Regions from separate parts of the Gordonia bronchialis DSM 43247 genome, predicted to be linked through region 3. Evidence: predicted binding sites of a transcription regulator. Region 3 holds the regulator's gene; each other region holds the start of a gene.
What was found. The regulator LexA, encoded in region 3, represses DNA repair genes until DNA is damaged. The targets are predictions, from matches to a motif close to CGAACANNTGTTCG.
Positions count from the first base shown of each region.

Region 1: a site for LexA is predicted at 1,946-1,959, ahead of GBRO_RS23105 (DUF222 domain-containing protein). Genes of this name have one in related genera too.
Region 2: a site for LexA is predicted at 2,328-2,341, ahead of GBRO_RS08630 (error-prone DNA polymerase). Genes of this name have one in related genera too.

Region 1 is NC_013441.1:4,988,230-4,992,429, reverse strand. Features, by position in the region: one part of gene GBRO_RS23115 (IS3 family transposase) at 1-765, opposite strand, end outside; AL1L pseudoknot at 641-769, opposite strand; one part of gene GBRO_RS23115 (IS3 family transposase) at 765-1,047, opposite strand; gene GBRO_RS23105 (DUF222 domain-containing protein) at 1,097-1,924, opposite strand; gene GBRO_RS23100 (FAD-dependent oxidoreductase) at 2,129-3,091, opposite strand; partial or broken gene GBRO_RS23095 (cupin domain-containing protein) at 3,281-3,714, shown strand; gene GBRO_RS23090 (hypothetical protein) at 3,992-4,200, opposite strand, start outside.
Region 2 is NC_013441.1:1,826,112-1,830,311, forward strand. Features, by position in the region: gene GBRO_RS08620 (SDR family oxidoreductase) at 1-1,566, opposite strand, end outside; gene GBRO_RS08625 (DinB family protein) at 1,762-2,214, opposite strand; gene GBRO_RS08630 (error-prone DNA polymerase) at 2,356-4,200, shown strand, end outside.
Region 3 is NC_013441.1:2,354,016-2,358,215, reverse strand. Features, by position in the region: gene hrpA (ATP-dependent RNA helicase HrpA) at 1-3, shown strand, start outside; gene nrdR (transcriptional regulator NrdR) at 1-489, opposite strand, end outside; gene GBRO_RS11030 (LysM peptidoglycan-binding domain-containing protein) at 590-1,201, opposite strand; gene lexA (transcriptional repressor LexA) at 1,581-2,282, shown strand; gene GBRO_RS11020 (putative PEP-binding protein) at 2,327-4,042, opposite strand.

The DNA of each region.
Region 1 (4,200 bases), 2.6 Mb from region 3:
AGTTGAACGCCTCGGCCATCGCGTTGTCATACGAATCACCCTTGGAGCCAACCGAAGTCACCGCTTCAGCTTCGGCGAGACGCTCGGTGTAACGAATCGCTCGATACTGCACTCCGCGGTCCGAGTGGTGAATCAGTCCGGCCACATCCTGGCCGGCACGATCACGCGCCCACAATCCCATGTCTAAGGCGTCCAATGCGAGGTCGGTGTGCATCGTGGTCGAGACCTGCCAGCCGACGACCACGCGCGAGTACACGTCGAGGATGAACGCCGCGTACACCCACCCGGAGTGGGTGCGGATGTAGGTCAGGTCCGCCACCCACAAGGTGTTCGGCGCCTCGGCGGTGAACTGCCGGCCGACTCGGTCGGCCGGTTGCGGGGTTTCGGCGCCATCGCTGCGGGTGGTCCTGCGTGTCTTCAACCTCGGTATCCCTTGCAGTCCATCGGCTTTCATCAATCGTTCGACAGTGCAGCGCGCCACGTCGATATCCTTTCTGCGTAGTTCGGCGTGGACCTTGCGGGCACCGTAGACGCCGAGATTGTCGGCGTGCACGGTGCGGATCTCGCCGAGCATCTCCCGGTCACGCACCGTGCGTGGCGCCTCGGTCTTGTTCGCACTCAGGTGGGCTCGTACCGTGGACGGAGCGATCTGGGCGGCCGTGTCGCGTAGGGCCGCGCAGATCGGATCGACTCCGTGTTCGTCGCGAGAAGCGGCGACGAACTCCACGATCAACGCTGTGGGCGGTCGATCTCCGCGGCAAAAAAAGCCGACGCCTGCTTCAAGATCGTGTTCGCCCGCCGCAGCTCGCGGTTCTCCCGCTCGAGCTGCGCGATCCGCTCGGAATCGCTGCTCGTGGTACCCGGCCGCTGCCCGCCATCGATTTCGGCTTGCTTGACCCAGGTGCGTAGCGCCTCCGGGTGCACACCGAGTTGATCGCCGATCCGTTTGAACGCTCCCGGCCGTGTGGCCGGGTCCTTGCGGGCTTCCACCGCCATCCGCGTCGCTCGCTCCTTCAGCTCAATGCTGTACTTCCGAGGTGCTGCCATGCTCTCCATCCTTCACAGGTTCGAGAGCCTCCGACGAACCCGGGGCGGTTCACTTCGACATCAACTGCGAATCCTGCGGGGACAGACGAATCCCGCGCCGCCGAGCCCGGTCGCGGTCTTCGGTCAACGATCCGTCCGGATCCAGATAGCCGAGGATCTTCTGCCCCACCTTCCCGATCTGGGTGGGCGTACACGATCGGGCGGCATCGACCAGCAGCATTTCCGCGGCGTGCTTCTTCTCCGGAATCACTGCGGCGGGAATCTTGTCGAGCGCCTCCAACACCGCGGTCACATGACTTGGCCCGAGAGCGCCCTCAGCCACCGCGTCGGCCAGATACGGATGTTTCGGGGTGAGTCGTTCACCCTGCATCGAATACTTGGCACAGATCGCGTCCATCGCCGCGACCCGACCACGCAGATCAGTGATCCGCAGCCGGTCGTCCATGAACTGGCGGATCGACTTATGGCCGGTCTTGGTGAACGCACCACGGTCCGAGATGTCCATCACCCGCCGATGCCCCAACCCCCACAACCGGCGAGCGATCAGCTCATGGGCTTCGGCCACCTCCACGACCTGCGCATCCGACAAACCCGAGGACTCCGCCGCGGCGATCTGATCGACCACCTGCCCCAACAGCGCATACAGGGCCGGCAGATCACCGTCGGGGCCCGACGACTCCGCAGACTCCCCAGTCGGTGCCGGATCGCGCCCGGTCGCGATCCGCGCGGCCATCAACGCCGCATACGACTGCGGCAGATCCGGCTCCCACCCCTGACCCGGCCGCCACACCTCCCACGACTCGAACCCTGCCGACGAACGCGAGTCATCCGGCAACGGCTGATCGCCTGGCTGAACGTTGTACTTGTTGTCGGCCACCGAACCCCCTCCCCGCCGTATCGAATCTATGTTCGACAATACCGAGCAGCCGGCGAGCACGCAAGGGGAATCGCAAACCTTTTCGAATGAATCTGTAACACGCGGCGCTGCAACATGTTTCATCGCTGAATGAGCTTGGCTGAGCGTTCGACTTCGGGTTGCGGCGGGCGACGGTATTCGAACCCGGCTCGAATTGATTCTCGATCACCTGGCCGCCAGAGCACGGGCAACCGCCTCAGCGCTTCCCCACGACAGCGATACCCCGGCACCACCGTGGCCGTAGCAGGCCAGGGTGGGCAGGCGCTGCCCGTCGACCCAGCCGCAACGGACCGACGGTCGCGTCGGCCGTAGCCCGACGCCCCGCGATACGACAGGTTGCCCCGCGAGTGCGGGAACGCGGGCGATGGCGCGCCGCAGGATCGCGGCCTCGGTTGCGGTGTCGATCTCAGTGGACCAGTCGCCGGCCAGGGCGGTGCCGCCGCACACCACGTCGTCGAATCGCGGTATCACATAAGTCATTCCGTCGGGGGCGAGCTCATCGACATACCAGTCGGTGAGCCCCGGATTGCGCAGACGAACCACCTGCCCGCGCACGGGTTTCGGTGGGGCTTCGTCGGCAATCAGTTCGGCAGAACGGATTCCGGCCGCGACGACGACCGCGTCGGGGTGGAAGCACTCAGTATCGGACAGTGTGGTGATGTGACGGTTGACGAAGTGTGCACTCCCGGCCCGATTGCGTAGCCACGGCAGATAACGTGACATGTCCACAACCGGCAGTGCGGCCGTGAATCCGCGTAGCGCGCCGTCGGGAAGCTCGGCCAGGTCGAGTTCCCGGTACGACGGTAGACCCACTGCCCACGAGACATCTGTTGAGTCGTCACGGATGATGTAGCGGCCGTCACGGATTGCGACACCGGCTGCCGGATCGTGATGTGCGACGTACTCGAGACGTTCGCGGGTGACCCATGACCAGGCGAGCACCTCGGGATCGAGGGAGACACCGTAGGGGAACCACACTGCGCCGGCAAGCGGGGAACAGTCGTAGGGATGCGCAGCGTCGGAGATCACTGTCACCGTCGCGCCGCGGTCGAGAAGCTCGCAGGCGATGCTCAACCCGATCACGCCGGCGCCGATAATGTTGACGCGCAGCGGATTCGGCATGCTCATTCTGATACCTCCCGCCGGTCCGCGTGAACGGCTGCCTCAATCAATCCCTCACCGCGAGCATACTGAGGTCCTGGTCACCGCAGGGGACTCCTGGTAAGCGCACCAAAGGTTCAGCCCGTCCGTGGTGGGCAAAACCTCGGCGCTTCGGGACTGTCAGCAGTACAGTCCGCACATGAGAATTCTGTACGCCTGGCCTGCGCTTTCATCCTGATCGCGTCCGTCTGCCTCGTTTCGGCGGCGGCGAAGGCCACGCCATCCTCGGGGATCTCCGCAGTCACCCTCGCCGAAGATGACATCCCGGCCGGGCTGCTGCCCTTTGTTCCCGACGGCGTGCACGTCGCAGTCCGCGAGATCACCATCGCCCCCGGCGGGACCACCGGCTGGCATTATCACGCGGAGATCTCGTGGGTCTGGTCCGAGCGGGGACGCTCACGCATCCGGGGTCCGACTGTGTGCCCGTCGTCTATCGCACCGGCGACATCATCAAAGAGCCACGCGGACAGAAGAACACACACGTCGGGCGAAACCTCGGAACCACGCCGGTCGTGCTGGACGTGCTCTACCTCATCCCGCTCGGCAAGCCACTCTTCGAGGATGCGCCGGTTCCGGCATGTGACCGATAGTGGACAGAAGACGATGCCCGCACCCCGCGAGTGTGGGGTGCGGACATCGTTGTCTCACTGGTGGTTTCGATACGCTCCGCACTCGTTCCTCGCGCGGAGCTACTCAACCAGCAGAAGAAGTGGCGCTGCTCATGAGCAGAGAAGCGGCGTGCTACTCAACCAGCAGAAGAAGTGGCGCTGCTCATGAGCAGAGAAGCGGCGTGCTACTCAACCAGCAGAAGAGAAGTGGCGCTGCTCATGAGCAGAGAAGCGGCGTGCCACTCAACCAGCAGGGTGATCAGCTGTCAACGCCGACAACCTCTTTCGCGATCTCGGCAATCCGGTTCTCGCTGGCCGAGATGACGCGCTGACGATTCTTGTGCGCCTCCTCGAAGTGCAGGATCGTGCGGATGTCGGCCGGTTCGGTGAGCTCGTTGACCGCTGCGACGGCGTCGCCCACGTTCAGGTCGGCGTAGTCGTCGATGGGCAGCTCGTCGGCGTCGACGA
Region 2 (4,200 bases), 530 kb from region 3:
TGGCCCGTGTGACTGCACCGCGATCGAGGTCACGTTCACCACGTGCCCGGTCTGGCGCTCCACCATGTGCGGCAGCAACCCCAGGATCAGGTTGACCGCGGCGAAGTAGTTCACGGCCATCACGCGGTGATAGTCGTGGCTGCGGTCGACCGAGTTGAGGGTGGCCCGGCGGATCGACCGGCCGGCGTTGTTCACCAGGATGTCCACGTGATCATGTTCGGCGAGAACGGATTTGATGAGGGTACTCACCGCCTCCTCGTCGGTGATGTCGCACTGGTAGGCGAACACGCGGCCGGGCGGGATGCCCTTCTTGCTGGCCGTCGCATTGAGCTCGGCAGCCGTGGCGGTGAGGTCGTCGGCGTTGCGGGCCACGATGAAGACGTTGGCGCCACGTGCCACACACATGCGGGCGGTCGCCTTGCCGATGCCGGTGGAGCCGCCGGTGATGAGGATGTTCTTGCCCACCAGCGGACCACGGCGATCAGGCCGTCGATTGCGACTGCGATCGAGGTGGCGGGCCCAGTACTCCCACAGTCGGGGGCCGTACTCCTCGAGGTCGGGCAGGGTGATGCCGTGATCGGCCAGGACGGCCACGGTGTGATCGGCGCGGAAGTCGACGGGCAGCGACATGGTGTCGAGGACGGCGGGCGGTACACCCTGCTGGGCGGCGATCAGGTTCCGGCCCACCCGCAGCGGCCCGATCGCCGACAGGGTGAGTGCAGGCTCCATCAGGCGATGGGGGAGAGCGTCGAATCCCTTGGGGGCGTTGAAGCCAGGCGCGATGGCGTTGTACATGTCGGTGATCGTGCGGCGTCGGGGATCGCTGAGATGGAAGACGAGTCCGCTCCGGTCCGGATCGACGTCGAGCAGCGCGACGATGGCGTGCGCGACGTAGTCGACCGGCACCATGTTGATCGTCCCGAGGTCGGGCATCGGAATACGCAGCGCCGAAGGCAGTTTCCCGAGCGCGGCGAGTTGTCCGAAGAAGTAGTATGGACCGTCGATCTTGTCCATCTCGCCGGTGCGGGAGTCACCGACCACCACCGATGGCCGATACACCCGCCACCGCAACCCCTCTCGTTCGCGGATGACGCGTTCGGCCTCGAACTTGGTGCGGTGATAGGGCGACGGAAAACCCTGCCCGGTGTCGAAATCGTCCTCGGTGTAGACGCCGCGGTGATCGCCCGCGACCGCGATCGACGACACGTGATGGCACAACGCATCTCGGGCGACGGCGAAGTCGGCGACGTGCGCGGTGCCCGCCACATTGGCGGTCTGCTGGGCATCGGCGTCGGCGGCCATGTCGTAGATGGCGGCGAGGTGGACGACGTGATGGATGTCGGGCAGATCGGCGGTGTCGAGCCCCAGTCCGGGGACAGTGATGTCGCCGACGACGGGGGTGACCCGATCGGCGTCCGGCAGACATGCCAGCATCTCGGTGAACCGCGACAACGAACCTTCGCGGACCAGAGCATGGACGGTGGCGGAGCGGTCCACGGTCAGCAGACGCTCGATGACCCGGCGGCCGATGAAGCCGTTGCCGCCGGTGATGAAGTAGTTCCGCATGTGCTGTGTGTCCTGGTTGATTCGGGAACAAGATTTCTGCAACTCAGAGTGACACTTACATTGCCGGACGGCAACGTCTACACGCTAATCGGCTGCGCGCGAATCCGCTGTCACCACGACCCACGCTAAACACTCCGCCGACGATGGCCGTGGCTCGACCGCAGTCCGTCACGTCACGGAATGTCCGTCCGCGGACTATCGGCGGGGGTGGCCACTGATGGCTGTCTGGATCTGTTCGCGCAGGATGTCACCGTGACCGGCGTGTCGGGCGTACTCGGCGATCATCGCCAGGAGGGTCCATCGCATACTGACCAGGCCCTCGCGGGGTTGGCGTTTAGTGTCGTCGAGGCCGAAGCGGGCTGCGATCTCCCGTGAGCGGGCGCTGGCGCCTTCGAACTCGGCGATGACGTCATTCAGGGTCTCGTCGTCGGCCACGGTGAAAGTGCCTTCGTCGCGACGCGAGTAGCCATCGCACTCCACCTCGTCGAGTCCTGCCCAGAAACGCTGAAACCAGATCCTTTCAGCGGCCGCGGCATGCTTGATCAACGAGATGGGGGTGGTCAGCGAGGGCACAAGATGGAGGCGGACGGTCGCGTCCGGTAGCCCTCGTGCGGACTCGATGAGTTCACGGCGGTTGTGGTCGAGCATGGCGTCCAACATGGATCGCTCGGACGGGTGGGGTCTCAATGGTGGTGCGACGGCCGACGATCGCGGGCAGGGCGCTGTCTGCGGAATCGTGACCCGACAGACGAGTGTCGTATCGAAATCATGTTCGATAGACTGGTCGGCGTGGGATGGGATCAGGGACCACCGACGTGGTCGGAGCTGGAGCGGGTGCTCTCGGGCCGGGCGCCGGGTGCGGGGCGTCCCGGCGAGGCCTTCGGTCCCGGTGACAACACCGGCGACGGCAGCGACAGTCCGGCCTGGTCGCGCAAGCGTGGGGCCTTCCGGCCCGATCCGGTCCGGCCCGAACCGTCGTCAGTACCCTACGCCGAACTGCATGCGCACAGCGCCTACAGCTTCCTCGACGGCGCGTCGATGCCGGAGGAGATGGTCACCGAGGCCCAGCGGCTGGATCTGCGGGCATTGTCCATCACCGACCACGACGGCTTCTACGGCATCGTCCGATTTGCCGAGGCGGCAAGGGAATTCGGGATGCCGACGGTGTTCGGATCGGAGTTGTCGCTGGCTCATGACGTGGCGCGCACCGGCCACAACGATCCGCCGGGGGAGCATCTGCTGGTCCTCGCCCGCGACAGCGAGGGCTATCGGCGATTGTCGCGAACCATCGCCGACGCGCACATGGTGGCCGGGGAGAAGGGGCTGCTGCGCTACGAACGGGAGTCGCTGTCGTCGGCGGCCGGCGGTCATTGGCTGATCCTCACCGGCTGCCGTAAGGGGGCGGTGCGCCGGGCGTTGGACCGCGGGGGAGCCTCGGCGGCCGAGGTGGCGCTGCGCGACCTGGTGGATCGGTTCGGTCGTGACGACGTGGCGGTCGAGCTGACCGCCTCGGGGCTGCCCGATGACGACGACCGCAACGCGGCACTGGCCGGGGTGGCGCGGCTCGTCGGGGTTGCGACGGTGGCCACCACCGGCGCGCATTTCGCCGGGCCCCGACGGCGCCGGCTCGCGATGGCGATGGCAGCCGTACGGGCACGCACCGACATCGATACCATCGCCGGCTGGATGCCGGGCGTTGCCGGGGCGCATCTGTGCAGCGGCGACGAGATGGCCCGTCTGCTGCCCGCACATCGCGACGCCATCGACAATGCGGTACAGCTGGCCGCCGACTGCGCCTTCGAACTGGGACTGATCGCCCCGCAGCTCCCGCCGTTCGACGTGCCCGACGGGCACACCGAGATCACCTGGCTGCGGGAGCTGACGATGACCCGGGCCCGACGCCGCTACGGCACTCCCGCGCAGCATCCGCAGGCCTACCGGCAGATCGAGCACGAGCTGGCGATCGTCGAGACGCTCAATTTCCCCGGTTACTTCCTGGTGGTCGCCGACATCGTCGACTTCTGCAAGGCCAACGACATCCTGTGTCAGGGCCGGGGGAGTGCGGCCAATTCGGCGGTTTGCTACGCGCTGGGGATCACCAACGTCGACCCGGTGGCCAACAAGTTGCTTTTCGAGCGGTTCCTCTCCCCGGAACGCGACGGCCCACCCGACATCGACGTGGACATCGAATCCGATCGACGTGAGGAGGCCATCCAGTACGTGTACCGGCGTTACGGGCGTGACTACAGCGCCCAGGTGGCCAACGTCATCACCTATCGAGGCCGCTCGGCGGTCCGCGACATGGCCCGGGCACTCGGCTACGGCACCGGTCAACAGGACGCCTGGAGCCGTCTGCCCGACGAGGCGCCACCGGAGGTCGCCGACCTGGCCGGTGAGATCCTCGGCATGCCAAGACATCTGGGCATCCATTCCGGTGGCATGGTGATCTGCGACCGTCCCATCGCCGACGTGTGTCCCACCGAATGGGCGCGGATGGAGAATCGGAGCGTTCTGCAGTGGGACAAAGACGACTGTGCCGCAATCGGTCTGGTGAAGTTCGACCTGCTCGGGCTGGGAATGCTCTCGGCGCTGCACTATGCGATCGACCTGGTCGCCGAACACAAGGGCCTGCAT
Region 3 (4,200 bases):
TGACACCGGATCGGGATGCGCCGAGGCGTCCTGCGCCGAGTCGGCCGTGCGGCCTTGCAGATCGTCGATCTCGCGCTGGAAGTCGTCGAGCGAGTCGAAGGAGCGATACACCGACGCAAACCGCAGGTACGCCACCTCGTCGAGGTCCCGCAGCGGTCCGAGGATCGCCAAACCCACCTCGTTACTGGGGATCTCGGCCGAGCCACTGGCCCGTACGGCGTCCTCCACCTGCTGTGCCAGCTGAGCGAGGTCGTCGTCGCCGACCTCACGGCCCTGACATGCCCGCCGAACCCCGCGCATCACCTTCTCGCGACTGAACGGCTCGGTGACACCGTTGCGTTTGACCACCGCGAGCACCGCACTCTCGACCGTCGAGAACCGGCGACCGCATTCGGCGCATGCGCGGCGCCGCCGGATCGCCTGCCCCTCGTCGGCGACACGTGAGTCGATGACCTTGGTGTCCTCGTTCTTGCAGAAGGGGCAGCGCATCTGTTCCTCACGCCTGTCGCGGGACGCGCCGGCACATGCGATGCGCACGCCGGGTCGGTTCCCGACCGGTCCCTGTGTCATCGAGGATACCGCCCGTCGATCAACGGTATGCGGGGGTGAGCAGCGGCTGCCCGACCCGAAGTCCGCTGGACGGCATGTCATTCAGCTCGACGATCTCGTCGATGACCGTCTGACGCGGCATGTCCGGGGCCACCCGGGCGGCGATGCTGCTCAACGAATCCCCGGCCCGCACGTGGACGACCTGCGTGCTGACCGGTTGCGGGGACACCGAATCGGCGTAGTTGTTGCCGACGATGCCGATCACCCAGACGGTCACCGCGAGCGCCACCCCGACGAGGACGCCGACCGCGGTGGCACGCCGACGGGCGTGGATACCGCTGATGGGCGTGCGCCCGCCGCGATGCCCGACGGGCTGAGCGCACCGTGTGCCGCCCGCACCGACTCCTGCCGCGGTCAGGTCCGCGGGCCGGTCGGTGCGCCCCGCCGGACGGCGGGTGCGCCCCGCCGCGTCCGGCGCCGGCCGGGCGGTTCGACGCGGGGTGCTGCGCGGGTGGGTGGCCGGACGCCGGCTGGTCGGATCAGGCGTCGTGACACTCGGTGCGGACGGTGTCCGCAGGGGAACATCAGGACGAGTAGCGCGCTCGACTCGCGACGAACCGACGGTGCGCGGGCTCATGGTGGCGATGCTCATGGTGGCCTCCGAACTCGGGATCGTCCCTGGTGGGACGACCATCTGGGATGGTCTGTCGGCAGTCATCGGACCCGTGATCGACGTCGCCCACGTGTTCGATGAACTGATGTTCGAGTTGTACCACGCGCCTCCGACAATGTCTCGCGACACGTCGAACAGATGTTTGAAGATGTCCGAACACTCCGCTAGGCTCGGCCACAGACAGCGAAACGGAGACCGGCGACATTCAGATCAGCGCGATGGACACCAGTCAGAAGCCCGCCGACGAAGAGCACAGCCACACCCTGCCGGCCGGTACCGACAAATGGCCGCCCCCGGCGGTCCACCACCGGCATGTCATCCCGCCGCACCGCGGCGGCCAGAGAGAGGAATCAACCAGATGAGCGACTCACGGCCGAAGCGCACCGGCGCCCGCGGCGCCGATCGCGATCAGGACACCACCCCCGCCGATCCGATCGTCGCCGAGGCGTCGCTGACCCCGCGTCAGCGGGGGGTGCTCGACGTGATCCGAAAGTCCGTGCGCGAGCGCGGATATCCGCCGAGCATCCGCGAGATCGGCGACGCGGTGGGCCTCACGTCCACTTCCTCGGTGGCGCATCAGTTGCGCACCCTCGAGCGCAAGGGCCTGCTCAAGCGGGACCACAACCGCCCGCGCGCGGTCAACGTCCAGGAATCCGAGCCCGCACCGTCGGCCGAGAACCTGCCCACACCGACGTTCGTACCCGTCCTCGGGCGGATCGCCGCCGGTGGACCGATCCTCGCCGAGGAGGCCGTCGAAGATGTCTTCCCGCTCCCGCGTGAGCTCGTCGGGGACGGATCCCTGTTCCTGCTGCGCGTGGTGGGCGAGTCGATGATCGACGCCGCCATCTGCGACGGGGACTGGGTGGTCGTGCGTCAGCAGAACGTCGCCGACAACGGCGACATCGTCGCCGCCATGATCGACGGCGAGGCCACGGTGAAGACCTTCAAGCGCAAGGACGGCCACATCTGGCTGATGCCGCACAACGAGCACTTCCAGCCGATCCCCGGCGACGACGCCGCCATTCTCGGCAAGGTCGTCACGGTCATGCGCCGCGTGTAGATCCGACGCAGTTCACCTCGCGCGGGTCTGATCGGTCACACCGGTCAGACCGCGGTCGCGTGCCGTGTCGCGGCGGCGTCGAGCACCTCGGCCGCGGCCGCACGCGCATCGCCGGGGTCGGCGGTGGCCAGCGCGGCCGCGGCCGCCGCGCGGCAATCGTCCAGGGTGACCTCGGCCAATCGTGCGCCCACGCCGGCTGCGGCGACCGGCGCGCTCGACAGGGAGGTCACCCCGAGTCCGGTGAGCACGCATGCCAGGTTCGGGTCGGCGGCGGCCTCGCCGCAGACCCCCACCGACTTGCCGAGCTCCTGACCGGCGGTCGCGACACTCTCGATGAGTTTGAGTACGGCCGGTTGCCAGGGATCGGTCAGGGCGGCGAGGTCGGCCGACATCCGGTCGGCGGCCATCGTGTACTGCGTCAGATCGTTGGTGCCGATCGACACGAAGTCCACCTCGGCCAGGATGGCGTGGGCCAGGATGGCCGCTGCCGGGATCTCCACCATCACGCCGGGCACCATGCCCCGGCCGCGAACCTCCGCGGCAAAGGCCGCCGCCTCCCGGGGACTAGCGATCATCGGTGCCATCACCCACGGCGTGGTGTTGAGTGCGGCCGCTGCCTGGGCGATGGCATCGAGCTGGTGGGCGCGAATGTCGGGATTCTCGATCGCGATGCGGTCGCCGCGCACACCGAGGGCGGGATTCGCCTCGTCCTTGTGGTTGACGAACTTCAGTGGCTTGTCCGAACCGGCGTCGAGACTGCGCACCACCACCTTCTTGCCGGCGAAGGCCTCGAGCACCTCACCGTAGATGCGGGCCTGCTCGTCCACCGAGGGCTCATCGGCGCGGTCGAGAAAGGCGAGTTCGGTGCGGAACAGCCCGATTCCCTCGACCGGATATTTCGTGGCCGTGCGGGCCGATGCCCCGTCGGCGACGTTGGCCAGGACCGAGACCTCGTGTCCGTCCGCGGTCCGGCCGGGGCCCTGCCATCCCGACACCGCCTGCGCATGCCGTCTACTCGCCTCGACCTGAGCGCGTGCCGAGGCCTCGTCGGGCTCGATAGCCAGGGTGCCGCGGTTGCCGTCGACCAGGACGGGGGTACCGGCCTGAACCTCGGAGAGACCGGAAACGGCCACCACACAGGGGATTCCGAGCTGACGAGCGATGATGGCGGTGTGGCTGGTCGGTCCGCCGAAGCGGGTGACGAGTGCGACGGTGGTCGACGGATCGAGTCCTGCGGTGTCCGCGGGCGCGAGGTCGTCGGCCAGCAGAACCGACGGCTCGGTGGGTTCCGGGACCCCCGGCTCGGGCAGCCCGAGCAGTTCGGCGAGAACGCGGTCTCGCACGTCGTTGAGGTCGGTGACGCGTTCGGCCATCAACCCGCCGAGCTTGGTGAACATGGTCGCGAACTGCTCGGTGGCCGCGGCCGCCGCAGCGGGTGCCGTTGCGCCCTTGCGGATCAATCCGGATGCCGCGCCGATCCAGCCGCGGTCCTCGGCGAGGCCGGCGGTGGCCGCCAGCACCTCCGCCGCCGCGCCGGAACTATGTGACGCTCGGTCGCGCAGGCGTCCCGCGACGACGCCGGCGGCGTCGGTGAACCGTCCGATCTCCGATTCCCGATCGGCCTCGGCGACCTCGGTGCCCACGCCCAGGGTCTCCGGGTCGTGGGACGGCCGCTCACCCGGCCAGATGGCCGGCCCATAGGCCAACCCTCCGACGACCGGTGTGCCCTGCAATGTCGACCCCGCCAGTGTCTCGGTCACTGAGGACCCCTCTCGATCGTCGTCTCGTCCGGCGCGCCGTGCCGGCGCCTCATACGACCTCCCGGTCGCGTGTGCACAACAGGCCGGCGCGTCCCATCCAGGTGATCACGGTCGCGCCGGTGGCGACCACCCGGTCGTGTGTGACTGGTGCTCGCCGA